One region of the Arthrobacter sp. TJ-217 genome, then DNA from elsewhere that is predicted to be linked to it. Evidence: predicted binding sites of a transcription regulator. Region 1 holds the regulator's gene; the other holds the start of a gene.
What was found. Region 1 encodes LexA, which represses DNA repair genes until DNA is damaged. Its sites were predicted from a motif close to TCGAACANNTGTTCGA; they were not measured.

Region 1 (14,805 bases):
CCCGACGGCAGCCGGGCGGGGACGGCGGGGCGCCGGACGACCCGTACGCCCTCGCCCGGTCGATCGTGCTGCGGCAGCTCGCCATGGCGCCGAAGAGCCGGCACCAGCTCGCGGAGAAACTCGCGCAGCGCGATGTGCCGCCGGACGTCGCCGCGGCGGTCCTCGACCGCTTCGAAGAGGTCCAGCTCATCGACGACGCGGAATTCGCCCAGATGTGGGTCCGCAGCCGCGCGGGCACCCGCTCGCTGGCCCGGTCGGTGCTCAAGCGGGAGCTCGCCGACAAGGGGGTTGGCGGCGAGCTTGCCGAAGCGGCCCTGGCCCAGGTGAGCGACGACGACGAGCGCGCCGCCGCCCGCCGGCTCATCCGGCGGAAGGTGCGCACCGGCGCCGACCTGTCGGACCGGCTGGTGCGCGACAAGGAGATCCGGCGCCTCGTCGGGATGCTCGCCCGGAAGGGCTACAACCCCGGCATGGCGTTTTCCCTCGTCAAGGACGCCCTCGACGACCCCGACGGCGGCGACGCCGAGAGCGGCGATTCCGGCCTGTTCGGCATGTAGGCCATTGCCGCCGCCCCACGCCCGCGCCCGTCACCGTCGGGCCGAAGCCGGCGCCGGGATTGTTGCCCGGCGCGGCGGCAGCCTTACGCTTAACCGGTGAGTATCACTGCCCCCGCGCCGCTGCCTGAGCTGTCCTCGTCCGCCCTGCCACGCCAGGGCGCCCCCGGCCCCCAGCGCACCTACGAGGTGCGCACCTTCGGATGCCAGATGAACGTCCACGACTCCGAACGGATCTCCGGGCTGCTCGAAGACGCGGGCTATGTTGCCGCCCAGGGCGAGCAGGCCGACGTCGTGGTTTTCAACACCTGCGCGGTGCGCGAGAATGCCGACAACAAGCTTTACGGAAACCTCGGAATGCTCGCCCCGGTCAAGGAATCCCGGCCGGGCATGCAGATCGCCGTCGGCGGCTGCCTCGCACAAAAGGACCGCGAGACCATCCTGCGCAAGGCCCCCTGGGTCGACGCCGTGTTCGGCACCCACAACATCGGCGCGCTGCCGGCGCTGCTCGAACGCGCCCGGCACAACGACGAAGCTCAGCTCGAGATCCTCGAATCCCTCGACGTCTTCCCCTCCACGCTGCCCACCAAACGCGACTCCGTCTACGCCGGGTGGGTTTCGATTTCCGTCGGCTGCAACAACACCTGCACGTTCTGCATCGTGCCGTCCCTGCGCGGCAAGGAACGCGACCGCCGGCCCGGGGAGATCCTCGCCGAGGTCGAGGCGCTCGTCGCCGATGGGGCGATCGAGGTCACCCTGCTGGGACAGAACGTCAACTCGTACGGTGTCGAGTTCGGCGACCGCGGCGCCTTCGCCAAGCTGCTGCGCGCCTGCGGAAGCATCGAAGGCCTCGAACGGGTGCGCTTCACCAGTCCGCATCCGGCCGCGTTCACCGACGACGTCATCGACGCGATGGCCGAAACCCCGAACGTGATGCCCCAGCTTCACATGCCCCTGCAGTCAGGGTCCGACCGCGTGCTCAAGGCGATGCGCCGCTCGTACCGCTCCGCGAAGTTCCTCGGCATCCTCGACCGGGTACGCGAGAAGATGCCCACGGCGGCCATCTCCACCGACATCATCGTCGGCTTCCCCGGTGAAACCGAGGAGGACTTCCAGGCCACGCTCGACGTCGTCGAAAAGGCGCGTTTCGCCACAGCGTTCACCTTCCAGTACTCCCGGCGCCCGGGCACGCCCGCGGCGGACCTGCCCGACCAGCTGCCCAAGCACGTGGTCCAGGAGCGCTACGAGCGCCTCACCGCCCTGCAGGACCGCATCGCCGAGGAGGAGAACGCCCGCCAGGTCGGACGCCGCGTCGAGGTGATGGTCACCGCCCACGCAGGGCGCAAGGGCGGCGAAACTCACCGCCTCACCGGGCGCGCCCAGGACCAGCGGCTCGTGCACTTCACCGTCCCCGAGGGCGGCGAGGTGCCGCGGCCCGGCGACCTGGTGACCGTGACGGTGACCCGCGCCGCGCCCTTCCACCTCCTGGCCGACCCCTCCGCCGCCGAATACTCGGTGCGCCGCTCACGGGCCGGCGACGCCTGGGACCGCGCCCAGGCATCCTCCTGCGGCGTGCCGGTCCAGGGCGCGGCCGGGAAGTCCTCAGGGGTGTCGCTGGGTATGCCCTCGATCCCGGTCCGCTGAGCCAGGTGACACCCGGCGGCAGGGCGCCGGAGCCCGCCGTGGCGGCTGACCGGGATGCGGCGGACTGCACCGCGCTGACGGCGCCGCCCCGCGCGGCTCCCGTGGTCGCCGTCGTCGGCCCCACCGGCTCGGGCAAATCCGACCTTGCCATCGCCCTCGCGCTGGAACTGGACGGCGAGGTGGTCAATGCCGACGCCCTCCAGTTCTACCGGGGAATGGACATCGGAACCGCGAAGGTGCCCGTCGCGGAACGCCGCGGGGTGCAGCACCACCTCCTCGACGTCCTCGATGTCCGCGACGAGGCGAGCGTCGCCGACTACCAGCACGACGCCCGGCAGGCAATCGACGGGATCCGCGGCCGCGGCCGGATCCCCATCCTCGTCGGCGGGTCCGGCCTCTACGTGAGGGCCGCCCTCGACCGCCTCGAATTCCCGGGCACGAGCCCCCCGGTGCGCGAGCGCCTTGAGCGGGAGCTCGCCCGCGACGGCGCCCCGGCCCTTCGGTCCAGGCTCGCCGCGGCGGACCCGGAGTCGGCCGCGCGCATCGCCGACGACCGCCGGCTGATCCGCGCACTGGAAGTCCTTGAGGTGACAGGGCGCCCCTTCAGCTCCTTCATGCCCAACCGGGAGTACCACCAGCCGGCCGTGCAGGTGGGCCTTGCCGTCGACCGCGCTGAGCTGCGGGAGCGGCTGGGCGAACGGGTCCACGCCATGGTCCGCGCCGGGCTGCTGGAGGAGGTGCGCACCCTTTCGGAGCGGGGGCTCCGGGAGGGCCGCACCGCCTCGCGCGCACTCGGATACGGGCAGTTTCTGCAGGTTCTCGACGGCGCCCTCAGCGAAACCGAGGCGGTCGAAGACACGATCAACGCCACCCGGAAATTCGCGCGCCGCCAGCTCACCTGGTTCCGCGGCGACCCCCGCGTGCAGTGGCTCGACTGGCGGGCCCCGGACCTGCTTGAACGGGCCCTGGACGCCGTCCGGGGCGCCGGCGCCCTATCCTAGAAGGATGAGTACCCCAGTGGAAGAACGCAAGGCGGGCCCGCGCCGGACGCTGGCGGGGGCGTCATTCATGAAGGGCCACGGCACGGGGAACGACTTCGTGCTGCTGTTCGACCCCGAGGGCGCGCTCGAGCTGGCCGGGGAGTCGGTGGCCGCCGTGTGCGACCGCCACCGCGGGGTGGGCGCCGACGGGCTGATCCGGGCGATCCGCTCCGACCGGCTCCCGGAGGGCCGGGCGCTCCTGACAGCCGCGCCCGAGGCCGAGTGGTTCATGGACTACCGCAACGCCGACGGCTCCGTCTCCGAGATGTGCGGCAACGGCGTCCGGGTGTTCGTCCACTTCCTGATCCACCAGGGCGCGGTCAGCCTCGAGGACGGGGCTACTCTCTCCGTCGGCACCCGGGCCGGGGTCAAGGTCGTCTCGCGGTCAGGCAACGGGTACTCGGTGGACATGGGCCCGTGGGCGTTCGCCAACCCCGACCAGGCGGCCGCCCGGGCCACAGACGCCCTCGTCGAGACGGACGGCCTCGGCGTGCCGCGGCCCGCCCTGTCGATCAGCATGGGGAACCCGCACACGGTCGTCGCGCTGGCCGGCCTCGACGAACTCGCCGCCGCCAACCTGGCTCAGGCCCCCGCCGTCCGGCCGGTGCCTCCGGCCGGAACCAATGTCGAATTCGTCGTGCCTCTCGAACCGCTTGTCGAGGACGGCGTGGGGCGCGTAACGATGCGCGTCCACGAGCGCGGAGTGGGGGAGACGCAGTCCTGCGGAACCGGCGCCTGCGCCGCAGCTGCCGCGACGCGCTTTTGGGCCGGGGAGGCCTCGCCAACGCACTGGAGCGTGAGGGTGCCCGGCGGCGAGGTCGGCGTCGTCTTCTCGGTCGGTGCCGACGGCCGCGAGCACGTCCAGCTCAGCGGGCCCGCCGTGCTCGTGGCGCAGGGGACCCTCCTCGACGCCTGACGCGCCTGAATCAGCGCCCCGGCCGGTGGACGTTGAGGATCCGGAAGGACTTCGAGGTGTCGGCCCGCCGGACGGTGAACCCCTCGGGCAGGGATTCGGCGAGCCACCGCTGCAGGGAATCGGCGCCGAGGTTCTTCTGGACCACCAGCCACGCATCGCCGTCCGGAGCGAGCCGTGGCAGCCAGCGCAGCAACAGGGCATGCAGCTCGGGTTTGCCAATGCGGATCGGCGGGTTTGACCAGATGGTGTCGAACTCCAGGCCGGCGTCGACGTCGTCGGGGGCCGACGCATGCACGTTGCCGAGCCCGAGTCGGGCGGCGTTTTCCCGGGTGAGCGCGATGGCCCGCTCATTGACGTCGACGGCGTAGACCTGCGCCTCGGGAGCCCGCAGTGCGAGGGTCAACGCCAGCGGGCCCCACCCGCAGCCGACATCAAGCAGCCTCGACCCGCCGGGAGCGGGCACTGAACCCAACAGGATCGCCGTGCCCTTGTCGATGCCGTCGGGGCTGAACAGCCCCTTCGAGGTCACGAGGTCGCGGCGCTCCCCGTTGAGGACCACCGACAACGGGCGCCGGATGTCCGGCCCGCCTGGCGTGGCGCTGAAATAGTGCTGGGATTCCATAACCTCCAAGCCTAGTGCCCGCCGGTTGCGCCCCGGACGGGCACGTTCCGCGCTGAGTGAATTTACTGCACGGCCCGCGCACCTGCTACTACCATTGAGTAACACCATTACAAGGGAGACTATGACCACGAATCACGGAGGATCCGCCGGAGCCGACATGGGCCCCGAAGAGATCCAAGCCGTCATTGACCGCATTCTCGCTCACGACGAGGCGGTCGTCTCTAAATCGGCAGCTGCGCTGAAGCAGCCCGACCCGGAATCCGGTGCAACAACCTGGCGCTCCCGGGCCCAGGCGCTCTCGGGGGAAGCGGCGGAATACTCAAGCTTCGACGGCGACCAGCAGGACCTCGCCGAACGGCACGCCCTACGGCGCGTCGCCGGTCTCTCCACCGAACTCGAAGACGTCACCGAGGTCGAATACCGGCAGCTGCGCCTTGAGCGTGTGGTTCTTGCCGGGCTGTGGAGTGACGGCACCGCCCAGGACGCCGAGAACTCGCTCCAGGAGCTCGCTGCCCTTGCGGAGACCGCAGGATCCGAAGTGCTCGACGGCATCGTCCAGCGGCGCCTCAAGCCCGACCCCGGAACCTTCCTCGGGTCCGGAAAGGCCCAGGAGCTCAAGGGGATCGTCGCGGCCACCGGCGCCGACACCGTCATCGTCGACAGCGAACTGTCGCCCTCGCAGCGCCGCGGCCTCGAAGACATCGTCAAGGTCAAGGTCATCGACCGCACCGCCCTGATCCTCGACATCTTCGCCCAGCACGCCAAGTCGCGCGAAGGCAAGGCCCAGGTGGAACTGGCCCAGCTCGAATACCTGCTGCCGCGCCTGCGCGGCTGGGGCGAGTCAATGTCCCGTCAGGCCGGCGGCCAGGTTGGAAGCGCCGGCGCGGGTATGGGATCCCGCGGCCCCGGTGAGACGAAGATCGAACTCGACCGGCGGAAGATCCGCACCCGGATGGCGAAGCTGCGTCGTGAGATCGCCGGAATGAAGCCTGCGCGGGAGACCAAGCGGTCGAACCGGCGGCGCAACCAGGTGCCCTCGGTCGCCATCGCCGGGTACACCAACGCGGGCAAGTCCTCGCTGCTGAACCGGCTCACCGACGCCGGCGTGCTCGTCGAGAACGCGCTGTTCGCAACCCTTGACCCGACGGTGCGCAAGGCGGAGACCCCCGACGGCATCGGCTACACGCTCGCCGACACGGTCGGCTTCGTCAGGTCGCTTCCCACGCAGCTCATTGAGGCCTTCCGCTCGACGCTCGAGGAGGTCGCCGACTCCGACGTGATCCTCCACGTCGTCGACGCGTCCCACCCCGATCCGGAAGGGCAGATCGCGGCGGTGCGGGCCGTGCTGGCCGACGTCGAGGCACGCAACATCCCCGAGATCGTGGTCCTCAACAAGGCCGACGCGGCGGATCCGTTCGTCGTCGAGCGACTGCGCCAGCGGGAGCCGCGCAACGTCGTCGTCTCGGCCCGCACGGGCGAGGGCATCGATGAGCTCAAGGCACTGATCTCTTCGGCCATCCCGCGGCCGGGCGTGAAGCTCGAGCTGCTGGTTCCGTATGAGCACGGTGAGATCATCAGCAGGCTCCACGAGGAGGATGCCGAGATCCTCACCCTCGACCATGGGGAAGAGGGAACCCGCCTCGAGGTGATGGTGAAGGAAGGCCTGGCTGCGGAACTGGAGCCGTACCTGCGGCATGAGTGACGCGCGGGGGCCCTTGGCACTGCAGCTGCTCGATGCCGCCGTTGCGGCAATGGGTGGAGAGAACCGGGCAGGGCAGCACGAAATGGCACGCCGGGTCACCGACGCCATCGACACCGGCGACCATCTGCTCGTCCAGGCCGGAACCGGCACCGGAAAGTCCCTCGCGTATCTGCTTCCCCTGATCGCCCATGCCCTCGACAGCGAAAAACCCTCGGTGGTCTCCACCGCTACCCTCGCCCTTCAGGGGCAGATCGTCGGGCGCGACCTGCCCCGCCTGCTGAAGGCGGTCGGGCCCTCCCTGCCGCGCCCCGTGGATGTGGCGCTGCTGAAGGGCCGGGCGAACTATGTGTGCAAGCACAAGCTCGGGGGAGGGTTCCCGGAGGAGGACGCCCGCGACACCCTCTTCTCGCTCGGCGAGGACACCGCGGCTCCGCATCCGGCACCCGGTGCCGCACCCGGAGGCCCCGCCAGCGCTCTCGGGCGCGAAGTGGTGCGGCTGCGCGAGTGGGCCGAGGACACAGCGACCGGAGACCGCGACGAGCTGGTGCCCGGGGTGAGCGACCGCGCCTGGCGGCAGGTCTCTGTCAGCAGCATGGAATGCCTCGGCGCGCAGAAGTGCCCTATGGCCGCCGAGTGCTTCAGCGAGAAGGCACGGGAGAAGGCGGCATCGGCCGACATCGTCATCACCAACCATGCTCTACTTGCCATCAGCGCCTTCGAGGGCATCGCCGTGCTGCCCGACTACGACGTCGTGGTGATCGACGAGGCACACGAACTGTATGACAGGGTGACCGGCGCGGTCTCCGGTGCACTGTCCGCGTCGATGGTCAGTGCCGCCGCCACGGCGGCCCGGCGCCACGCCTCGATCCGCACCGACCCGCTCGACTCCGCCGGGCGCGCCCTCGAAGCCGCGACGGCGGGCCTGCAGTCAGGGCTGATGCCGGGCCCCCTGTCCGAGGAACTCGAGCAGGTGCTTGAACAGGTGCGTGAAGCCTCGCGCGCGGCGATGTCGGACATCAAGCCCGACGGGAAGTCCGAGGCCGCCGACGCCGACGGCGGCAGGCAGCTCGCCCGATCGCGGCTGCTGGTCGTCTTCGAACTCTCGGAACGGCTCCTCGGGGCGGCAGCAGCGAACGAGGTCGTCTGGGCCTCGCGGCCCAGCACCTTCACCCCCGGCGCGGGGTACGCGCAGGTTGACGAAAGCGCCCCCGCAACGCTCAACGTGGCTCCGCTGTCGGTTGCGGCACGGCTGCGCGAGGGGCTCTTTGCCGACCATACGGTCGTCCTCACCTCGGCCACCCTTGCGATCGGCTCCGAATTCGGCCCGGTGGCGGGATCGCTGGGCCTCACCGGGACAGGCGCCCCTTCCTGGACGGGCGTGGACGTCGGCAGCCCGTTCGACTACCCCCGGCAGGGCGTGCTCTACGTTGCCAAGGACCTCCCAAAACCCGAACGCGGCACCTCGGAGGCCCAGCTCGAGGAGCTCGCGGCCCTGCTGAAAGCCTCAAACGGCGGAGCGCTCGGGCTGTTCTCCTCAAGGCGTGCCGCCGAGGAGGCCGCCGAGGCGCTGCGCCCCCGCTTTGGGTTCGAAATCCTGTGCCAGGGGGAGTCCTCCCTGTCATCGCTGGTGAAGCAGTTCTCCGAGGAACCGGACACCTGCCTGTTCGGGACGATGTCGCTGTGGCAGGGCGTGGACGTGCCCGGCTCGTCCTGCCGGCTCGTGGTGATCGACCGCATCCCGTTCCCACGGCCTGATGATCCACTGATGACGGCACGCACGCGGGCCGTCGCGCGGGCGGGGGGCAACGGGTTCATGAGCGTGTCGGCCACCCACGCCGCTGTGCGCCTGGCGCAGGGCGCGGGACGGCTGATCCGCGCCAGCGGAGACCGGGGCGTTGTCGCTGTCCTCGATTCGCGGCTGGCCAATGCGCGGTACGGGTCGTTCCTCAGGGCGGCAATGCCACCCTTCTGGTCGACCACCGACCGGCCCACGGCGCTGGGAATCCTCGAAAGGCTTTCGGCCGGAGTGCGCTGAGCCCGGCGGGCGGGACTCTCAATGTCCGTCCCGCCAGGCCGGCCGGGCCGCCTCGCCCGGCCGGTCAGGCAGAGTGCCTTGGCGCCCCCGCGTCCGGCCTAGAGGGCGCGCATCACCGAAACGACCTTGCCCATGATGCTTGCGTGGTCGCCAAGGATCGGTTCGTACCGGGTGTTCTGGGGGAGCAGCCAGGTGTGCCCGTCGCGCTGGCGGAAGGTCTTCACCGTCGCCTCATCGTCGAGCAGCGCCGCAACAATGTCGCCGTTCTGGGCGCTCTGCTGCTGGCGGACCACAACCCAGTCACCGTCGCAGATTGCGGCGTCGATCATCGAGTCCCCGGAAACCCTGAGCATGAACAGCTCTCCGTGCCCCACAAGCTGGCGCGGCAGCGGCATGACGTCCTCGACCACCTGGTCCGCCAGGATCGGACCGCCCGCGGCGATCCGCCCCACCAGCGGCACGAGGGCCGTGTCGACGGCCGCCGGGAACTCCAGCGTGCGCAGGCCCTGCTCCGCGGCCCCCGGCTGCCCTGCCGCAGCCGCGGGCCGGTCGCCCAGGGTCAGCGGAAGGAGCACCTCCATGGCGCGCGGGCGCTTCGGGTCGCGCCGCAGATAACCGAGCCGCTCCAACTGGGAAAGCTGGTGGGTGACGCTCGAAAGGCTGGCGAGCCCCACGGTGTCACCAATTTCGCGCATTGACGGCGGATACCCGTTCGCGGCGATCGACCGCTGGATCGTCTCGAGGATCTTCATCTGCCGCGGGCTCAGCCCCTTGGGCACCGTGCGTCCACGCGGCCTGCCGCGCAGCGGTGTGGCCACCGGGTCGGCGACCGGGCCGGCTGCCTCCGCCGACGCTCCGGCCTGCGGCGCGCCCGGCGCCCCGCTCCCTGCCGTGCTCTGCTGTGCCACTGGCCTGTCCTTCCGTGTCCTGCCCTGCCCCGGCCGGCCCGCATGGACCTGTTTTGTCGGTGGCGTCTGGTCTTGTGGGTTGTGGCGGAAACAGGGCCCGGTCCACCCACTTCCGATTCCTGCTCCGCCTGACCTCAACGCTAGGCCAGTACCACCGTGTTTTCAAACATATATTCGAGCGAGTCTCGACAAAGTTCGATAACAAGTGCTAAGAATAACCAGTACGGAAATAGAAGACTTGTTCTAATTAAAGCTCGGCACAGGTTGGATGTATTCGAAACTCCAGAAGAGGTGCACGTCATGACCGCAACAACAGTCCCACTCGCCGGAACGGCCGCTCGACGGCCCGCAGCCAGAAGCGGGGCGGCCCAACTGAACAGCCCCCTGCGGCTCACGCGCCGGGGCCGGCTGCTGCTCATCGGTGCGCCCGTGGTGCTTGTCGTTGCGGCCCTCGTGTTCCTCGCCGCGGCCCTCACAGCCCCGGCTAAAGCCGAAACGACCGCCGGAGCACTGACCGAGACAGTCAGCGTCAACGTCGCCCCCGGTGAAACCCTCTGGTCACTGGCCGCCGAATTCGCCCCCGAGCGCGACCCCCGCGACGTGGTTTCGGACATCGTCGAGCTGAACAACCTCGGATCCTCGGTTGTCCAGGCTGGCCAGGCGGTCGCGGTGCCCGTCGCCCGGTGACCCTGCCGGCCCGATCCACCCCGCTCGAATTCAGCCTGTCCGATTCAGCCGTCCGCGATCCCACGGTTTCCGATTGCCGCGGCGGCCGGGCCGTCCCTTAAACTCGGAGGGTGACCGACCGCCTTGAGTCCCTGTCCCGCCTCCCGCTCCGAGAAAACCTCGTGGGGCTGCACCCGTACGGGGCCCCGCAGCTCGACGTCCCCATCCTGCTCAACGTCAACGAGAACACCCACGGCGTTCCCATGGATGTGCATGCGGCAATAGTCGAAGCGGTAAGCAGTGCGGCGGTGGGGCTCAACCGCTACCCGGACCGCGAGTTCTCCGAGCTCCGGGCCAATCTCGCCACATATCTCGGCCACGGACTCACGCCCGATCAGGTCTGGGCCGCGAACGGGTCGAACGAAATCCTCCAGCAGGTCCTCCAGGCCTTCGGCGGGCCCGGACGCACAGCGATCGGTTTTCCCCCCACCTACTCGATGTATCCCCTGCTCGCCGGCGCCACCGACACCCGCTATGTGACGGCGCACCGCGACGCCTCGTTCAATATCGGCGCGGAGGAGGTGGCCGATGCCGTAAGCACCACCGGGGCCAATGTGGTCTTCCTGTGCTCGCCGAACAATCCGACCGGGACCGCGCTGGGCCTCGATGTCGTCGAGGCCGCCTACGCGGCGGGGGAGGAGGCGAAAGCCATCATCATCGTTGACGAGGCCTACGCCGAGTTCGCCCATGAAGGCACTCCCAGTGCGCTCACGCTGCTCCCGGGACGGGAGCGCCTCATCGTCTCGCGCACCATGAGCAAGGCGTTCGCCCTCGCCGGAGCCCGCCTCGGCTACCTTGCCGCGGCCCCGGAGATCGCCGACGCCCTGCGCCTGGTGCGGCTTCCCTACCACCTTTCGGCCATCACGCAGGCTGCCGCCAACGCGGCCCTGACCCACGCGTCGACCCTCCTGGCGAACGTGGAGGCGATCAAGGGCCAGCGCGACCGCATCGTTTCCGAGCTCGGAGCCATGGGCCTGGCCCCTGTGCCCTCGGATGCCAACTTCGTCCTCTTCGGAGGGCTGCCGGAGCCGCGGCGGGTCTGGCAGGGGCTCCTGGAGGCGGGGGTGCTCATCCGCGACGTGGGCATTCCAAACCACCTGAGGGTCACCGCGGGGACGGAAGCCGAAACTTCGGTGTTCCTTGACGCCCTGAAACGGCTGCTTTGACCGTCGTCTCCTAGACTTGTAGGTATGTTCGCTGCCGCCGGCCACCGGCGGGCGGTGCAGTTTCGAATTTCCCCCAACACGAAGGACCGTCATGACCGTGCAGATCTCCGCCGGCCGCACTGCCCGGATTGAGCGGATCACCAGCGAATCGAGTGTCTTCGTCGAAGTGAACCTCGACGGCACCGGTGAATCCGACATCAGCACGACCGTGCCGTTCTTCGACCACATGCTCACCGCCCTCGCGAAGCACTCCCTGATCGACCTCACCGTGAAGTCAACGGGCGACACTCACATCGATGTTCACCACACGGTGGAGGACACGGCGATCGCGTTCGGCGAGGTGCTCTACGAGGCGCTGGGCACCAAGGCGGGGATCCGCCGATTCGGGGAGGCGACCGTTCCCCTGGATGAGGCCCTGGCCCATGCCGTCGTCGACATCTCCGGACGGCCCTTCCTCGTGCACGGCGGAGAACCGGCCGGCCAGGAGTACCACCTGATCGGCGGGCACTTCACCGGGTCGCTCACCCGCCATGTCTTCGAAGCCATAGCGCTCCATGCCCGGATCTGCCTCCACCTCAATGTGCTTGCCGGAAGGGATCCGCACCACATCGTCGAAGCGCAGTTCAAGGCGTTCGCCCGCGCACTGCGGGCCGCAATCGAAACCGATCCCCGGGTCACCGGGATTCCCTCAACGAAAGGCGCGTTGTAACAGTGTCCAAGGTGACAGTGCTTGACTACGGCTCGGGCAACGTCCGGTCGGTGGTGCGCGCCCTCGAAAGGGTCGGCGCGGAGGTTACCCTCAGCGCCAAGGCCGACGACGTACTGAACGCCGACGGCCTCCTCGTGCCTGGCGTTGGCGCGTTCGCAGCCGTCATGAAGGGGCTCAAGGACGTCGACGCCCTGAGGATGATCGGCCGGCGCGTCGCGGGAGGCCGTCCGGTCCTTGGCATCTGCGTGGGGCTGCAGATCCTCTTCGACGAGGGCGTCGAGCATGGTGTGCGTACCCCCGGAATGGGGGAATGGCCGGGAAACGTCGAGCGGCTCAAGGCCGAAGTCGTCCCGCACATGGGCTGGAACACGGTCCGGCCACCCGCCGGGTCGGGCCTGTTCGACGGCATTGAAGACGAACGCTTCTACTTCGTCCACTCCTACGGCGTGCAGCGGTGGGACTTTGAGGTGACGCAGCCGGACATGCGGCCGCCGCAGGTGACATGGGCCGACCACGGCGGAGAGTTCATCGCCGCCGTCGAAAACGGGCCCCTGAGCGCCACCCAGTTCCACCCCGAGAAATCCGGCGACGCCGGGGCGCAGCTGCTGAGCAACTGGACCAAGGGACTCCGGTAGCCGTGCTCAGCGTCCTCATGATGGGTCTGGCCGGTCTGCTGATCGGCGGCGCCATCTCCTTCCGGAGCCAGGGCCTGCCCAAAGCCCTCAGCATCAGTTTCTGGGTCCTCGCGGGCATGGCCCTGGTCGGCGCCTACCTCTTCACCCTGCCCGGATGACCCGACCGCAACCCCTCTCCCGATAAGCCCGTCGAAAGAAGAAAATGAGCCCCTTCACCGAGACTCCCAGCCTCGAACTCCTTCCCGCAGTGGACGTCGCCGACGGTCAGGCCGTGCGCCTGGTCCAGGGGGAGGCGGGCAGTGAAACCAGCTACGGTGATCCGCTCGACGCGGCCATGGCCTGGCAGGACGCCGGCGCCGAATGGGTTCACCTGGTGGACCTCGACGCCGCCTTCGGGCGCGGCTCGAACGCCGCGCTGCTCGAGCGCGTGGTGCGCAAGCTCGACGTGAGGGTTGAACTGTCAGGCGGAATCCGCGACGACCGTTCCCTCGAATCGGCCTTGGAGCTCGGCGCCGAACGCGTCAACCTCGGAACCGCCGCACTCGAGAACCCGGAGTGGGCCGCAAGCGCGATCGCACGGTACGGCGACGCGATCGCCGTCGGCCTCGACGTGCGCGGCACCACCCTTGCCGCCCGCGGCTGGACCCAAGAGGGCGGCGACCTCTGGGAGGTCCTGGAGCGGCTCGAGGACGCCGGATGCGCGCGGTACGTGGTGACGGACGTGACGAAGGACGGAACCCTCCGCGGGCCGAACGTCGAACTGCTCCAGCAGGTGCTCGAGCGGACCTCGCGCCCTGTCGTAGCCTCCGGCGGAATCTCAAGCCTCGACGACCTCGCCGTCCTGCGCCAGCTCGTGCCCAGCGGGCTTGAGGGAGCCATCGTCGGCAAGGCGCTCTACGCCGGCGCCTTCACCCTTCCCGAGGCGCTCGACGTCGCGGGACGCCCGGAACCCCGCGGGTGACAGGGAGGGAGCTCCCGGCGCATATCGCCGCCGCCCTCGCCGGCAACCTCACGGATTCAGCCGGCAGGCCGTGGGCCGGCCGCGACCTCTCCGGCGGGGGCAACCCGCTGCACAACTTCGACGCCGACGACGGCACCGCTGCTCCGGCCTACACGGCCGCGGTCCAGGCCCTGCTGGAGGGCTCCGGCACTGAAGAAGACGTGGTTGCGGCGCTCGGATCGGTGCGGGTCTTCATTCCCATCGTCGCCCAGCTCGCCGAGGCCGCCGCGGGGGTTGGGGGAGTAGTTTCGGACAAGGCAGCAGATATGGCCCTTGTCACGCTGAAGGCCCCCGGCGGGCGGACGGCGCTTCCGGTGTTCAGCTCGAACGCGGCGCTCCAGGCATGGCATCCCGAGGCCCGCCCCGTGGCGGCCTACGCCGCACGCGCGGCGCTTGCGGCGGTGGCGGAAAACGTCGAACTGCTCGTCATCGATCCCGGTGCCGATTTCACGTTCGTTGTGCGCCGACCGGCGATGTGGGCGCTGGCCCAGCAGACGCGGTGGATCCCGTCCTACCGCGACCCTGCGCTCACAGGCGTGGTCTCCTCGGTCAGCGCCGGGGAGGATGACATCCTCGAGGTCCGCCTCGGTGCAGGCTCCGGCGTCGCGGCGCGGGCGGCGGACGGTAGGCTTGCCTCCGGCGGCGGAACTGGCCCCGAGCTGCGCATGGAGGTCCGCCTGAAGGCGGGACTGTCGCCGACCGCAGTGAGGGATCTGGTCGGACGGCTGCGCGCTTCACTTTCAACACGGAGAGAATTCGTTGAGCGGGTCGACTCGCTCGAAATCAAGATAATCAGCTGAACGCGCGGGAAACCCGCGGAGAGAGAATACGCCTGTGAACTTCGCTGTCTACCGCGAGCTGCTTCGAATAGTCCCGGTCCGCAGGCTCCTGCTCGTCGGCATGATCGCGCGGTTCCCTCACTCGGCGGCCGGGGTGCTGCTCACCCTCCACGTCGTCCAGACCCTCGACCGCGGCTATGCCGCCGCCGGTGCGGTTGCCGCCCTCGTCACGATCGGCATCGCCGTCGGCGCCCCCTGGCGGGGGCGGCGCGTGGACCGGGTGGGCCTGCGCCGCGCACTGATTCCCTCAATCATCGCCGAAGCGGTGATCTGGTCGATCGCCCCGCGCCTGCCCTACGAATGGCTGCT
Region 2 (14,805 bases), on a different contig from region 1:
CGCGGTCGCCGTTGAGCAGCAGCGCGGTGACCGTCGTGCCCATTCCCGCGAGCTGCGGGTTGGTGCTGACCAGTTCGGACAGCAGCGAGTTCGCTGTCTGGATTTCATCCGCCAGCTCGGTGCCGGCGTCGCCCGCGTAGGCGTCGCGGTCAAGGTGGACCAGATCGAGGACGGTGGAGGCCGAGGCGACGTTCCCGCCGGCGTGACCGCCCATCCCGTCGGCGACAACGGCAAGATAACGGCCCGCATACGCTGAGTCGTCATTCTTGGCGCGGACCATTCCCACATCCGAGCGAGCGGCGAACCGCATCACAAAGGGCACTATCACGGCCTCAATTCAATGACCGTCTTACCAATCCGGATGGGCACACCCGGCTCCACGGGAAGTGCACGCGTCAGCTGGGTGCCCGCAAGGAATGTTCCATTGGTCGAACCGAGGTCCTCGACGAACCATCGGCTTCCCTGGGGGAACAGCCGCGCGTGCCGTCCGGAGGCGTAGTCGTCCTCAAGGACGAGCGTCGCTTCCTGGGCCCGGCCCAGAAGGATCGGGCTGGTTGCCAGTTCCAGCGTCGTGCCGGTCAGGGGGCCTTCGGTGACAACGAGGCGGCGGGCCTGTGGACGCGACGGTGGTGCCTCCTCGACCAGCTCGGGATGCCGCCGGGCCTGCCGGGGCGTTGGGGTTCCGGTCTTGTTGCGGCGTCCCACCACCAGGTCGCGGCGGATGGCGCTGACGGTGCTGAGGACAAGGATCCACACAAGAATCAGGAACCCGTAGCGCAGCAGCGTCAGGGTCAAATCGCTCATACCTGGCTTCCGCCTTTCTGCACGGGAACCAGGCGGAACGTCAGGCGGGTGCGGCCCATGGTGATGGCCGACCCGTCGGTCAGTTCAGCCTGGCCCTGGACGCGCTCGCCGTTGACGTAGCTTCCGTTGGTCGAGCCGAGGTCCACGGCGAGGGCGCGCCCGTTGGAGTACCGGATTTCCAGGTGACGGCGGGAAACCCCTGAATCTTCGACGAGGATGTCGGCTTCCGAGGAACGGCCAAGGATGATCGATCCGGCATTGAGGGAGTAGCGCTGGCCGTTCAGCTCCAACACGGGCTGGTATCGCGTCGGCTGGTGACGCGGAGCGCTCGGGGCAGCGGGAACGCGGGGACCTGACTGCTTTTCCATTGTTGAATCTATTTCGAGGACTCCCGGTTTGAGGGCGGGATCGTGGGCGAACGACACCCGCACCGGCCCTTGAAGGGTGTACTGCTGGCTGTTGACGTGGCGGATCACGACATCGCACAGCTCCTCGGCGAGGGCGGACCCCCATTGCTGGGCCTGCTCAAAGTCGGGGTCCGAGAGCCGGGCGGTGAACCCGTTGGGGGCGAGGGTCCGGCCCTCCGCCAGGACAATCGACCTATTGTCGAGTTCCTTGCGCAGGGCGCTGGCGATCTCCACGGGCTGGACCCGGGAGGAGGTGCCTTTGCTGAAGGCGCCGCGGACGATTTTCTCGAGGCCCCGCTCAACGTTGTCGAGTATGCCCATGTGCTGCCTCCTCACCCTTCATCGATCCCAGCTTTGCTCTTGCCGTTTTGGTCATTTCGTGTTCGAGGCAGAACTGAAGAAGACAGTATCGACTCGGGCACGTTCTCTTCGATACTACTTGGATGGCCTGTGAAAGGCCTTAACGCGGGCCGCGCCCCGTTCCGCAGCGGCCATCGGACGGGCGGGAGCCGGCGACTCCCCGGCCGGCCCAGGGCAGGTGCGGAGGCGCCGTTTAGGTATTTTCTTCTGTGCTCGGCTATGCTTGTTTCTGCTGTTCACAAGTAAACCGGCACTGTCCGGGAGGCTTGGAAATTACTTCGCGCGAGTGGCGGAACGGCAGACGCGCTGGCTTCAGGTGCCAGTATCCGAAAGGGTGTGGGGGTTCAAATCCCCCCTCGCGCACCACGATGATGGTTCAGGCCATCGGCAACGCCCCGGTCTCCACCGGGGCGTTTTGCTTTGCCCGCTCGGCCCGCTGATTTCGTGGCCCGGGAATCAGCGGAAGTCCCGGGACTTGGTGGTTGCCTTGAGTGACAGCATCTCGAGCCGGTCCGCCACGAGGTTCACCACGCCTTCCGCGGACCGTTCAAGGACACCCCGTACGATGACGCTGCTGGCTTCCCGGGCAACCCGGTGGTAGCGCTGCCACACACCCACCGAGCAGACGACGTTGACCAGTCCTGTCTCATCTTCAAGGTTCATGAAGGTGATGCCGCTCGCCGTTGCGGGGCGCTGCCGGTGAGTGACAACCCCGCCCACCTCCACCCTCCGGCCCGGCTCCGCCACAAGGAGGTCCGCCGCGCTCAGCGCGCCCCGGCGTTTCAACCGCGACCTGACATGGCGCACCGGGTGGTCATCGGGGGTGATGCCGGTTGACCACAAATCGGAGCCCACCTTGTCGATGTCGGAAAGCTCGGGCATCAGGGGAGGCTGGATGTAAACCGCCGTTCCCCGGATGTGCCCTTTCCGCTCCGTTGCGGCGGGACCGGCATTCCACAGCGCCTCGCGCCGCGAGAGTCCCATCGAATCGAAGGCTCCCGCCGCCGCAAGGGTTTCAAGCTGTGAAGCGTTGAGCTCCGTACGGCGCACGAGGTCGGCCATGTCTTCGAAGGGGCCGTTCAGGCTGCGCTCGGCCACGATTTTTTCGGCGACCTTCACCCCGATGGACTGGACGCTGGCCAGGCCAAGGCGCACCGCGTAGTTTCCGTCCCTCCGGTGCCGTGTTGAATCGAATCCGGCGCTGCGGTCAAACGGTTCGACCGGGGGCTGGTTTTCCTCGACGCAGCAGTCCATGCCCGTCGTGCGGCTCCGGGGATCCTCCCCCGGAGAAAAATCCGGGAGCGGTTCGAGGTCCGCGTGAACTCCCGAAAAAAGGATGTCAGGACGCAGCACAACCGCGCCGTGGCGCCGGGCGTCGGCGACCAGCGTCTGCGGCGAATAGAAGCCCATGGGCTGTGCCCGCAGAAGGGAGGCAAGGAAGGCGCCCGGGTAGTGAAGGCGCAGCCAGGCGCTGACGTAGACCAGCAGGGCGAAACTGATTGAGTGGCTCTCCGCGAAGCCGAAGTTGGCGAAGGCCTGGATCTTGTTATAGATCGCATCGGCCGTGGCGGGATCGATGCCGTTTGCCGCCATGCCCTCGTACAGCTTGGCCCGCAGCGAATCGATGCGTTCTTCGCCGCGTTTGGACCCCATGGCCCGGCGCAGCAGGTCCGCGTCGGCTCCGGAGCAGCCGCCCACCACCATCGCCATCTGCATCAGCTGTTCCTGGAACAGGGGAACTCCGAGCGTCCGTTCGAGGACGGGCTTGAGGTTGGGGTGGAGGTAGCGCACCTCCTCCTCGCCCATTTTGCGTTTGATGTACGGATGGACGGCTCCGCCCTGGATGGGCCCGGGGCGCACCAGGGCCACCTCGATGACGAGGTCGTAGAACTGCCGCGGCTGCAGCCGGGGAAGCATGCCCATCTGGGCCCGGCTTTCCACCTGGAACACCCCCACCGAGTCGGCGAGGCACAGCATGTCGTAAACACCCTGTTCCTCTTTGGGGATACTTGAGAGGCTCCATTTTTCACCGAAATGCTTTTCGACGAGGTCGAAGTTGTACTGGATGGCGGCAAGGATGCCCAGACCCAGCAGGTCGAACTTCACGAGGCCCATCCAAGCGCAGTCGTCCTTGTCCCACTGCAGGACGGTCCGGCCCTCCATCCTTCCATTCTCAATAGGGCATGCTTCACCGACGGGCCGGTCGGTGAGGACCATTCCCCCCGAATGGATGCCGAGATGGCGGGGAAATTTCAGCACGCTCGTCGCCAGGTCGATCACCGGCTGCGGGATGTCGTGGTCGGTGCTTGAGACGAGCCCGCCCCAGCGCTCAACCTGCTTTGACCAGGCATCCTGCTGCCCAGGGCTGTGACCGAGCGCCTTGGCCATGTCCCGCACCGCGAACTTGGGGCGGTAGGTGATGACGTTGGCGACCTGCGCCGCATTGAAACGGCCGTACTTCCGGTACACATACTGGATGACCTCCTCGCGCCGGTCGGAGTCGAAATCCACGTCGATGTCCGGTTCCTCGTCACGCATGCTCGAGAGGAAGCGTTCAAAGGGAAGCTGGTATTTGATCGAATCGACCGCGGTGATTTCCAGCAGGTAGCAGACGGCGGAGTTCGCGGCGGAGCCCCGGCCCTGGCAGAGGATCCCCCGGCTGCGGGCGAACCGCACGAGGTCGTGCACGATCAGGAAGTATCCGGGGAAGTTCTTGCTCTCAATGACATCGAGCTCGCGCTGGATCCGTTCCCGCACCTCCTCCCGGCCGGTGTAGAGCCGGTCGGCGCCCTCCCACACGAGCTGCCTCAGGTAGCTCATCTGGGTGTGGCCGTCCGGCAGTTCAATGGTGGGCAGTCCCGGCTTGACGCTCCGCAGCCGGAAGGCCAGATCGTCCGCGATGTCGACCGTGCGTTCAACGGCTCCGGGATAGTTCCGGAACCGGGCCGCCATTTCAGCGCCGCTGCGCAGATGCGCGGCGCCGGCCGCCGGAAGCCATCCGTTCATCTGGTCGAGGCTCCTGCGGGCACGCACCGCCGCCAGCGCGGTGGCGAGCCGGTGCCTTTCGGGTGCGGCATAGTGCACGTTGTTTGTGGCGAGCACCGGCAGCTTCAACCGGGAGGCAAGCGCGGCAAGGGCGTCATTGTGGAAGGTGTCCAGCGGGTTTCCGTGATCGAACAGCTCAACGGCAACGTTGTCCTGGCCGAACAGGTCTCTCAGGCGTACGAGTTCGGCCTCCGCTGCCGCCTCGCCGCCGGCGGCAAGGGCCTTTCGGACAGGTCCTTTCCGGCAGCCGGTGAGGATCAGCCAGGCGCCGGCCGCTGCGTCGGCGAGGGATTCAGGGCTGTACCGGGGCTTTCCCTTTTCGGCGCCCTCAGCGAGCTGGGCCGCGGTAATAGCGCCGGCAAGCCGGTGGTAGCCGGCAGACCCCCGGGCAAGCACCACCAGGTGGCTGCCTTCCGGGTCGGCTTCCCCGTTCTGCGGTTTGGAGAGGCCAAGGGAGAGCTCGGCACCGTAGATGGTTGACAGCTCCGGATATTTTTCGGCGGCTTCGGCGAAGCGGACCACCCCGTACAGTCCGTCGTGGTCGGTCAGCGCCATGCCCCGCAGCCGCAGCCGCTGCGCTTCCTCAACAAGCTCCTCGGGGCTGCTCGCACCATCGAGGAAGCTGAAGTTCGAGTGGGCGTGAAGCTCGGCATAGGCAACAACAGGCCCGGAGCTGTCCGGCTCGGCGGCCGGGGGAGGCGTGTAGGGCTGCCGTTTCCGTGACCATGCCGGGCTGTCTCCGCCGTCGGCCCCGACGGGAGGCGCACCGGGGCGGGTGGAATCGGACAGGTTTCGTTCGAAGTCGGACCATGGAACGGGAGGGTTGCTCCATCCCATCGTCTTTCCCCCTTCAAACGGTTTGTTGTTATCTGCTGCTTCGGGCCGGCCTAGTCGTACATCGCCTCGGCCCACCATTTGTGGTTTTCGAGAAGGAGCAGCCAGGCCGATCCCGAGGAATCGACCAGTTGGAAACGGTTGAGGATGCGCCCCTGCGGGTCCCACCAGCGTTCACTGATGGGCCAGGGGCCCGCCCATGCCTGTACTGGCCGCCGCTTCCCGGTGTCGGTGCCCGTATAGAAGAAAGCGGGTTCGGCGTTGAGCAGCCCCCGCCCGTTCACGTCGATTCCGTTCCCGCGCGCATCGAGGACCCCCGCCGAAACCGGTTCAGCGAACACCGTGGCGGGCATGGGTCCGGGCAGCCGGCCGGGCCAGGGCTGGTCCTCCTCCGGCGCGGAACCCGGCGGTGCATCGCCCCAGGGAATGTAGACGCGGCGGTCCGCGAGGAGGCGGCCTCCGGCGATGATTGCCGTCAGGACGGCGCCGTGGCCCAGCATTCCCTGGACCCGGGCAAGACCGTTGTTGATGCTTTCGTCGGGTCCGGTTCCCCAAAGCCCGTCCGCGTGGTCGCTGAGGCTCTCAACAACGTCGGGGGCCACGGAAACCCGGGTGATGCCGGAGCTCAGTCCGGGGCCCGCGGTTTCCCCTCCCTGCAGCTGCCAGCGGACCCGGTCGACGATGTCGTCGGCGTCGAACCAGCGGGGATGCCGCCAGATGTGCTCGGACACCTCACCGGATTCACTGTGCAGAACCACCCGCACGGCGGTGCTGACCAGCCCCGCCCCGCGAAGACCGCCGACGAAGCGTTCGGCCGGGGCGCGGAAGGCAAACGCCAGTTGGTCGATGCGGGCGAGCGGCGGCTCGAAGTCGACTGTGACATCGAGCTGGGCCTGGGCTTTCCGGGGCACCACCGTGAAATGGTCGAGGCCGCTGGCCTGCCGGTGTGCCCGTCTTCCCTCTTCGCCGAACCGATTGCGCACGTCGGCCGGGTTAAGGGCAGCGAATTCCCCAAGTGACCGGATGCCCAGGCGGCGCAGCAGCACCGCAAGCTTCGGCTGCTCCAGGACGTCGAGGGGGAAGGTGCTGAGGAACCAGGGGGAGCTTCCCGGCGGGATGATGCACAGGGGTTCTCCCGAACCGTCGGGGGCTTCGGCGGTTTTGGCTGCCTGCTCCGCGGCGAAGGGGGCGTCGGCGATCCCGATCCGGACATCGGTCAGGCCGATCGCGGCAAGGGTCGCAAACACAACGGACGCCGTCTCCTCTTCGCCGCCGTAGTAGCGGGAAGGGCCCTGCACCCGGAGGGCGCAGAGGCCGGGGCGGATCACCTGGACCCCGGGAACGATTGTCTCGACCGCGGCAAGGACGGGTTCGAAGCAGCGCTGGTCAAGGGCGGGGTCGTAGGGAAGGGCCACGAGGTCCGGGCAGAGGGCCTGCGCTTCGCGGATCCTCAACCCCCGGCGCACTCCGTCCTGGCGCGCAGCGGGGGAGCAGGCGAAGACTTCTCCCCGGGCAACCAGGGCAAGGGCCACGTCAGGGGCGAGGAGGTGTTCCCGGATTGCCGCGGTGATCGGCCAGTCGGGGCACCACAGCATCAGCGTCCGGGTTGCGTTGGTTCGGCCGGCCGTCAGCGGCGGCGTCCCGGCCGGTCTTTCCCCCATCAGGAGCTCACCAGCCTTGGCAGGAAGAGCGCATCCCCGCTTTCCCCACCGCCGGCGTCGTGGGCGGTGGGGAAGCCGGTGCCGGCGCCGTGCTGCAGGTCCGTCAGCCACAGGTACGCATGCCGGGGACGGCCGGAGGGGTGGGTCGCAGTGACCTTCATCCGGCGCGCCCGCAGGTGTCCCCGCCCCGCGCCGACCCCCTCCCAAGCGCTCTCCACAACGCCCAGGGTGGAGTCGCTCTGCTGCCAGTTTCCCAGGGTGATCATTGCGGTTCCCCGCTGCCGCAGCCGTGCTTTCAACCGTGCGGTGTCGGAGGGCGCCAGATGCTGGGGCGCACGGGTCAGGACCACCGACACAACATCGACCAGGGCAGCGGTGACGGTGAGCCACTGCGGGCCCGGAGAGGGAACAAGGATCAGCCGCTCAAGGTTGATCCCAAACTCCCTGGCCGCCTCGACGCTGAATTCGGGCAGGCCGATGACGCTGCACCACGCCCCCGTTGCTGACGGTCCTGCCAGCAGGGCCATGGCCAGGGTCGCCGAATTCCGCACCGAATAGGAACCCCCCGACTGCAGGCCGCCCCCAGGAAGAATCCGGGCCAGCGCCGGCACCGTGGGGAGCCTCCGCGACTCAAGGCGGCTGGTTTGCATGAGGTTGATGCGCGACTGCAGATCCAGCTCGGGGCCGGCCGTGGACGGCGCCTGGAACAGCCGGGGAACCCGGGTCCCGGAACTGTCGGAGGAGGGCTCATCCCATTCAAGGGCATGCCCGGCGGCTGCTGGCGTCACCCGTCAATATTCGAATATATGTTCTATTAAGTCAATCGACGAAGGAACGCTCTGCCCGGTGGAAAAGGTGCTATGGGAAAGGGAAAATCGGGTCGCGTATGCGGCGTTCAGCCGCGGTCGCCGCTTTTCTTTTCCCGCTCCGAATCGCGTTCCTTGAGGCGGGCGGCTTCGGCCCGGACGGCGGCCTGGGTGGAGCGCTCGGAAACCAGCCAGGCCGGCGGGGCCTGAAGGAGTGCCGAGATTTCGGCGGTCGTCAGTGCTTCGGTTATTCCGCCGCGGGTGAGCCCGCCGATTGAAATCCCCAGCTTCTGTGCGACCACCGGGCGGGGGTGCGGGCCGTTGCGGCGCAGCTCGGCAAGCCATTCCGGGGGCGTCTGCTGCAGTTCGTTGAACTCCGCGCGGGTGAGCTCCCGTTCCTGAAACTTTTGGGGGGCCGCTGGCAGGAAAATCCCAAGTTTCTTGGCTGCGGTGGCTGGTTTCATTGTCTGCGGGGTTTTTGCGGGGGTCATGTTCCAAGCGTAACCGGGCCCGGCACGGCGGCGCTTTCGGTGCGTTAGTGTGAGATGGTGCCCGAGTTTCAGCCCCGAACCCTTTCCGTCGGGTTTGTCGCGGGCGTCACTCCGGGCAAGTGGGTGGCCCGGTGGCGGGAACGGCATCCGGATGTCCCCCTCGAACTTCACCAGTACGATGACGGAGCCGCCGTCGCCGCCCTGCACGCGGCCGCGGCGGATGTGGTCTTCGTCCGCCTTCCCGTCGACCGTACGGGCCTGTTCCTCATTCCCCTTTACGAAGAGCAGCCCGTCGTTGTCGCCTCAAGCGAAAATGCCCTCTCCCTCTATGACGAGGTTCCGCTGGCCGAGCTCGAGGCGGAAAAGCGCCTGAGCGTCGAGGAGTGCGGAGGCCCCAAGATCGCCGTCGACGTCGCGGCCTCGGGGGCCGGGGTGGTGGTGCTTCCAATGTCCCTTGCCCGGCTTCACGCCCGCAGGGACGCCGTGTACCGCCCGGTGCCCGGGCTCTCCGGAACGACGATCGCGGTGGGCTGGCTTGAAGGCAACGACTCCGCCGACGTCGAGGAATTCATTGGAATTGTGCGCGGGCGGACCGAACGCAGCTCACGCCAGCCCTCCGCCAAGGAAAATCCGGGGGCCGGGAAAAGCGCGGCCCAGAAGGCCGCGGCGAAAAAGGCGGCTTCATCCAAGGCCGCTCCCGCGAAGGCGGGTTCACGGGCGGCGCCGTCGAAAAAGGCGGGAGCCCGCAATGTTCCGAAAGGCAAGGCCTCCCCGCAGGGCCGGCGCGGGCGGCGTCGCTAGCGGCGCCGGGAACCGCCACAGGGCACTGCCCCGCGCCGGCGGAAGGACCTCAGGCCTCGAAGTGGGTTTCGGGCTCGCCCTGGCCGATTGAGGCAACCACGTTGGCGGCGATGTCCCTCACCTTTTGGTTCCGGCTGCTCGAGACGGACTTGAGGATATTGAATGCTTCCTGCTGGCTGCACCGGTTCTGCGCCATGATGATGCCGATGGCGATGTCGATTGCGGTACGCGACTTCATCGCCGCCTTGAGATTTGAGACGGAGTCGCTGTGCTGGGCAAGGCGCACCGAGAGCATCAGCGCCTTTGAGGTCTGGCGCACAAACCCTTCGGCCGTACGGATTGTTCCTTCGTCGAACCCACCGGGGCGGGTTGAATACACGTTCAGTGCCGCCTGGGTTCCTGCTTCAAGGTCGAACGGCACGGCGAGGATGGCTCCCACGCCGCGGGACTTCACATCGGAGAGATACTCCGGCCAGCGCTCGTCGGTGGCGACGTCCGCCACATGAACGGTCTTGTGCTCGATGCAGGCCACAAGGCACGGACCGTCGGCATGGAGGTACTGGATTTCGTCGAGTTCCTTGGCCAGCGGGCTGCTGCTTGCCACGGTGCCTGCGCGCCTGCTCCGAAGGAGGGTCACGCCGCACAGCACGTCACCTGAGCGGTCGAACAGCCGTTCCGCAGAGAAGCGTGCGAATTCGTTGAGGAACTCTTCAACGTCGTCGGTGTCGAGGATCAATTCCTGGAGGTAGTCCGTAGGGGATTGCCCGGCAACCTGGTCGGCCATAACTTTCTGGTCCTGTTTCGCTTGGTCATCCGGGTGGAAGCACCGGCACCAAAGAGGCATCCCAGAGTGGCTCAGGGACCGATGCACAAACCCGGAAGTGTTCATGATCGGCCTTCTGCTAGACCGTTATTCAACCTTCATAATACAAGATTTCCGTTTCACCACAGCGCCCCGATTCCTTTGGCCGGGAGGCCTGCGGGCCCGGAACAGGCGGTGAGGGAGGGCCCGCTGCAGGGCGCCCTCCCTCACCGGCGTGACTCAGACCCTGGCCGGCTCCGTCACCTCGGCGGTGGGCACCATGTTCTCGGCGTCAACCATCCAGGCGTACTGCTCAAGCTTCTCTATGAACCCGTGCAGGATGTCGGCGGTGGTCGGGTCCTCCTCGTCCACCTGGTCGTGGACCTTCCTCATTGTCCCGACGGTCGCCTCAAGCATGCGGACCACCCGTGCGACAGTGTCCTGTGTGGAGACAAGCCCGGCGGGGAATTCCTCGAGCGAGGTTCCCTTGGCCACGGCGCCGCTGCGTCCGTCGGGTACGGCGTGGAGGGCGCGCATGCGCTCGGCCAGCTGGTCGGTGAACAGCCTGGCGTCTTCGATGATTTCGTCGAGCTGCAGGTGCATGTCCCTGAAATTCTTGCCGACCACGTTCCAGTGCGCCTGCTTGCCCTGAAGGTGGAGTTCAATCAGATCAACCAGGACGGACTGCAGGTTGTCGGTAAGGGTTGGTGATGCCTTCATGCGTCCTCCAAGTGTAGAAAAATGCCCGCCGCGCGGGCGTGGACTACTGGCTCTTCAGTGGGTTGGACTAGCTTCACCCCAGTCCCCGGCGTTGGCCAAATCCGCCGGAACTACATATCCTAAGGGTACTTATGGTTTTACCGCTCCGTGGCATCGCGTCGGCGGAATGTGGAGCCGGAGTTCCAGTCAAGGAGGATCCGTCATGGCATCAATACAGGAATCAATCGAAGTTTCGGTGCCGGTCAGCACCGCATACAACCAGTGGACCCAGTTCGAGAGCTTCCCCAACTTCATGGGCGGGGTCGAGTCGATCACCCAGATCTCCGACACCCGCACCCACTGGGTGACGAACATCGGAGGGGTCAAGCGTGAATTCGACGCCGAGATCACCGAGCAGCACCCCGACGAGCGGGTGGCCTGGAAGAGCGTCGACGGGGAGTCCCATGCCGGCGTTGTGACCTTCCACCGGATCGACGCGAACGTCACCCGTCTGATGGTCCAGCTCGACTGGCATCCTGAGACCTTCGCCGAGAAGGTGGGCGCCGTGGTGAACGCCGACAAGCGCCAGGTCAAGGCCGACCTGAAGCGGTTCAAGCAATTCATCGAGAAGAGCGGCGGCGAGAGCGGCGCCTGGCGGGGAGAGGTCAACGCCCCTCCGACGGGTGAGTCGGCAGCCGCCAGTCCGGCCAACGGCGATCTTCCCGACCTGTCCCTCGATGATCCGGAATCGGGCGGTCCCCGCGCCGGCCAGTAGCGGCCGCCCGGTTTTGTAGGACACCGTTTTGTAGGACACGGATTTGTAGGACACGGTTTTCTAAGGAACACGACCCGGTAAGAAACAGCAAAAGACACGACGGCGGCGCCCCCCGGGCCCCGCCGTCGCGTTTTTGGTCAGTTGAAGTTTTCCCGGCGGCCCGGCGGCCGCCGCGGATCAGCGCTCGGCGGTCGCGATCGCGGCGATTGCCTCGGCTGCCCTGCGCGAGAGATCGACCGAGATCGGCGCGCTCTTTGCCGCCTTCGCGGCTGCCTGCTGTCCTTCGGCGCTCACGGCGTAGGTCCCGAAAGCCTTGACGACCTCGGCGGACTGTTCGTTTTCGTAGCTGGTGCAGTACACGTGGTACGAGACAAGAACCAGCGGATACACCCCCGGCGCGGTTGTTGTGCGGTCAAGGTCGAGCGAGAGGTCCCCTGCGGTGCGGCCCGGCACAACCGAGGCGACGTCGACGGCGGCCGCCGCGGCTTCGGCGCTCACCGGCACGTACTCCGTGCCGACCTTGAGTTTGGCGCGCCCCAGCGGCGGACCGACGGCCGAATCGTCGGCATAGGTGACCGCGCCCTCCGTTCCGGAAACGGTGCTCACCACTCCCGAGTTGCCCTTCGAATTTTCTCCGCTGAGCTCCCCGGGCCAGGTTCCGTCGGCTTCATCTGTCCAGATATCGGGGACGACGGCGTGCAGATAGTCGGTGAAGTTCTCGGTGGTGCCGGAATCGTCGGACCGGTTCACCGGGGTGATCGGCGTGGCGGGAAGATCAACGCCCTCGTTTTGGCTGGTGATCGCCGGATCGTTCCACTTGGTGATTTCACCGCGGAAGATCCGGGCGATGGTTGCGGCATCGAGGTTCAGTTCGGAAATCCCCGGAAGGTTGAAGGCAACACTGATCGGCGCAACGTAGGCAGGGATGTTGAATGCACCTCCGGGGCCGCAGGCGTCGGTCGATTCGTCCAGCTCCTCGTCGCTGAGGTAGGCATCCGAGCCCGCGAACGCCACCGCCCCGGCGAGCAGGGCACCGCGTCCTGCCCCCGAGCCGTCGGGGGAGTACTGGACCTGGGCGCGGGGGTTGATCGTGGCGAACTCTGCTCGCCAGGCCTCCATCGCTGGGCCCTGAGCCGAGGAGCCCGCGCCGGTGATGGCGCCCTGCAGGTCCGAATCGGCGTTTTGGGCAGCGGCTTCTTGTTCGGGGCCGAGCGGGTAATCGGAGCCGCAGGCCGAGAGGCCCAGTGCTAGAAGCGCAGCCGAAAACGGCGCGAGAAATCGGGATTCAACAAGTTTCACGCGTCCGACGTTACAGGCGAACGGGTTGAGGACAAAGGCGGGCTCCGGCCGGGAAAACGCTTAGCCGCGGCGCAGCCGGACGCCGTCTTCCCTGCAGATCAGGCGGCGTCCGGCACCGTCGCTGAGCTGGACCCAGATCACCGAAGCGTCGTCCGAGCGCATGTCGACGGTGCCGCTGAGTTCGGCCCCCGTGGGGGTATGCAGCGTAAGCCGCTCGCCGCGCCGAAGCGCGGTCCAGTCGCTGAGTTCTTTATCGGCGGTCCGGTCGGCCATCGTTGCGCTGCTCCTTCTGTTGCCAAAGACGCGTGCATTACCGTAGGCAACTCTAGGATCCGCCCCTGAACGTGCGGTGAACACCAGCAGACAGTTCCCTGTGGACGCACCGCTTCGACGACGCCCCGTCATCCGCTTCGGTCCTTCTAAAGGGTGCGCCAGTCTCCACTCGTGAGGTGCGACCCCGCCTGGGGGCCCATCTGCAGCATTCCGCCGTCAACAACAAAGGATGCGCCGGTGACATAGCTTGCGGCCGGTGAGGCGAGGAACGCGATGACCGCCGCCACCTCCTTGGGGTCACCGGGGCGGCCAACCGGGATCCCGGGCCGGTCCACCTCGCGCGGATCCTGGTCGCCGGCGTCGTTCATGGGTGTTGAAATCTCGCCGGGCAGCACCGCGTTGGCTGTGATTCCCCTGTCGGCGAGTTCAAGGGCGACAGTGCGGATCAGCCCGCCCAGGCCATGCTTCGACGCGTCGTAGGCCGCCGAACCCACCCGGGGCTGTTCCTGGTGGACGCTTGTCACTGCGATGATCCGACCGCCCCTCCCGGCGTCGGTCATGCGCTGCGCGGCCCGCTGGATGCACACGAACGCCCCGTCGAGGTTGGTGGCAAGGGTGGACCGCCACGTGTCCCAGTCGGTCTCAAGGAACATCGTGCCGCCGTTGACGCCGGCGTTGTTGACGAAGACGTCAACTCCGCCGAGCTCTCCGGCCAACTGGTCGACGACGTCGCCGCAGGCCGGTGCGTCGGAAGTGTCGAGTTGGGCGATCACAGCCTTCCGTCCCAGCCCGCGGACGGCTTTCGCGGTTTCCTCGGCGCCATCGGAATCCGAGTGCCAGGTGATGCCGATGTCACAGCCCGCCTGCGCCAGGGCGATCGCGGTGGCCCGCCCGATCCCCGAATCCGATCCTGTGACGATTGCCGTTGTGGGTGAGAAGTCCATTCCGTCATTTTTTCGGCAGCCGGAGGTGAGCGCAAGGAAAACGAGGAGGTGGACAAGGCGAAGCCCGGCCAGGTACTGCGCGCCCGGCCCGGGCTGAAGGATGGAGCGGCCGCGGCCTTCCTAAGCCTCGACGGTCTTCTGGTCGGTACCGCCCTGCAGCGATTCGCCCTTGACGGCCTCGGAATCCGCTCCGGACATGATCTCGATCTTCCGTGGCTTCGCACGCTCCGTGACCGGGATATTGACGCTCAGTACGCCGTTCTCGTACCGGGCCGAGATGGCGTCGATGTCGATTCCCTGGCCGAGGTTGAGCTGGCGCAGGAAGGATCCGCTTTCGCGCTCGCGGGTCAGCCACTTGACCCCTTCGGCTCCGCGGAGGGTACGCTCGGCCCGGATGGTGAGCAGTTGGCCGTCGACGTCGATATCCACGGATCCCGGGTCGATGCCGGGAAGGTCTGCCGTCAGGATGTAGTGGTCACCCTCGCGGTACAGATCCATGGGCATCAGGCGCAGCCCCTGCCGGGGGTCCAGCAGTGCACCGGCGACGCGGTCCAGTTCGCGGAATGGGTCGAACTTCATGGCCATTTGAAACAACTCCTTCGCAACGGCCACCGACAGTGGTGGGTCTCCTCATCTCTAGGGTTGAGCGCTCTTCGCTCAACCTGCAATTAAATTAGCACTCTCAGGGGAGAGTGCCAAGAGGTGGGAGCGGCTTTTTTGCCTAAAACGAACAGGCGGGCGTCCCCTCGGCGGAGGGCGTCGGGTGCCGGCCACGGCGGAAATACCCGTAGACGGGCATGGGAA

Region 2: imuA' (DnaE2-dependent mutagenesis accessory factor ImuA') is a predicted target of LexA. The motif match lies at 7,910-7,925, and genes of this name have one in related genera.

Annotation. Positions count from the first base shown of each region.
Region 1 covers NZ_JBZCNJ010000009.1:162,403-177,207, forward strand. The annotation lists gene AC4D2R_RS15805 (regulatory protein RecX) at 1-557, shown strand, start outside; gene miaB (tRNA (N6-isopentenyl adenosine(37)-C2)-methylthiotransferase MiaB) at 654-2,198, shown strand; gene miaA (tRNA (adenosine(37)-N6)-dimethylallyltransferase MiaA) at 2,237-3,199, shown strand; gene dapF (diaminopimelate epimerase) at 3,204-4,154, shown strand; gene AC4D2R_RS15825 (class I SAM-dependent methyltransferase) at 4,165-4,776, opposite strand; gene hflX (GTPase HflX) at 4,898-6,478, shown strand; gene AC4D2R_RS15835 (ATP-dependent DNA helicase) at 6,471-8,513, shown strand; gene lexA (transcriptional repressor LexA) at 8,612-9,331, opposite strand; gene AC4D2R_RS15845 (LysM peptidoglycan-binding domain-containing protein) at 9,722-10,108, shown strand; gene AC4D2R_RS15850 (histidinol-phosphate transaminase) at 10,219-11,313, shown strand; gene hisB (imidazoleglycerol-phosphate dehydratase HisB) at 11,405-12,022, shown strand; gene hisH (imidazole glycerol phosphate synthase subunit HisH) at 12,025-12,657, shown strand; gene AC4D2R_RS15865 (hypothetical protein) at 12,660-12,815, shown strand; gene priA (bifunctional 1-(5-phosphoribosyl)-5-((5-phosphoribosylamino)methylideneamino)imidazole-4-carboxamide isomerase/phosphoribosylanthranilate isomerase PriA) at 12,860-13,618, shown strand; gene AC4D2R_RS15875 (SseB family protein) at 13,615-14,457, shown strand; gene AC4D2R_RS15880 (MFS transporter) at 14,492-14,805, shown strand, end outside.
Region 2 covers NZ_JBZCNJ010000007.1:216,153-230,957, forward strand. The annotation lists gene AC4D2R_RS13915 (PP2C family protein-serine/threonine phosphatase) at 1-310, opposite strand, end outside; gene AC4D2R_RS13920 (FHA domain-containing protein FhaB/FipA) at 325-804, opposite strand; gene AC4D2R_RS13925 (FHA domain-containing protein) at 801-1,532, opposite strand; tRNA gene AC4D2R_RS13930 (tRNA-Leu) at 1,852-1,937, shown strand; gene AC4D2R_RS13935 (error-prone DNA polymerase) at 2,028-5,453, opposite strand; gene AC4D2R_RS13940 (DNA polymerase Y family protein) at 5,504-7,111, opposite strand; gene imuA' (DnaE2-dependent mutagenesis accessory factor ImuA') at 7,111-7,899, opposite strand; gene AC4D2R_RS13950 (DUF5997 family protein) at 8,007-8,408, opposite strand; gene AC4D2R_RS13955 (LysR substrate-binding domain-containing protein) at 8,466-9,209, shown strand; gene AC4D2R_RS13960 (ANTAR domain-containing protein) at 9,259-9,993, opposite strand; gene AC4D2R_RS13965 (Dps family protein) at 10,252-10,731, opposite strand; gene AC4D2R_RS13970 (SRPBCC family protein) at 10,934-11,485, shown strand; gene pstS (phosphate ABC transporter substrate-binding protein PstS) at 11,663-12,784, opposite strand; gene AC4D2R_RS13980 (hypothetical protein) at 12,845-13,057, opposite strand; gene AC4D2R_RS13985 (SDR family oxidoreductase) at 13,204-14,001, opposite strand; gene AC4D2R_RS13990 (Hsp20/alpha crystallin family protein) at 14,122-14,586, opposite strand.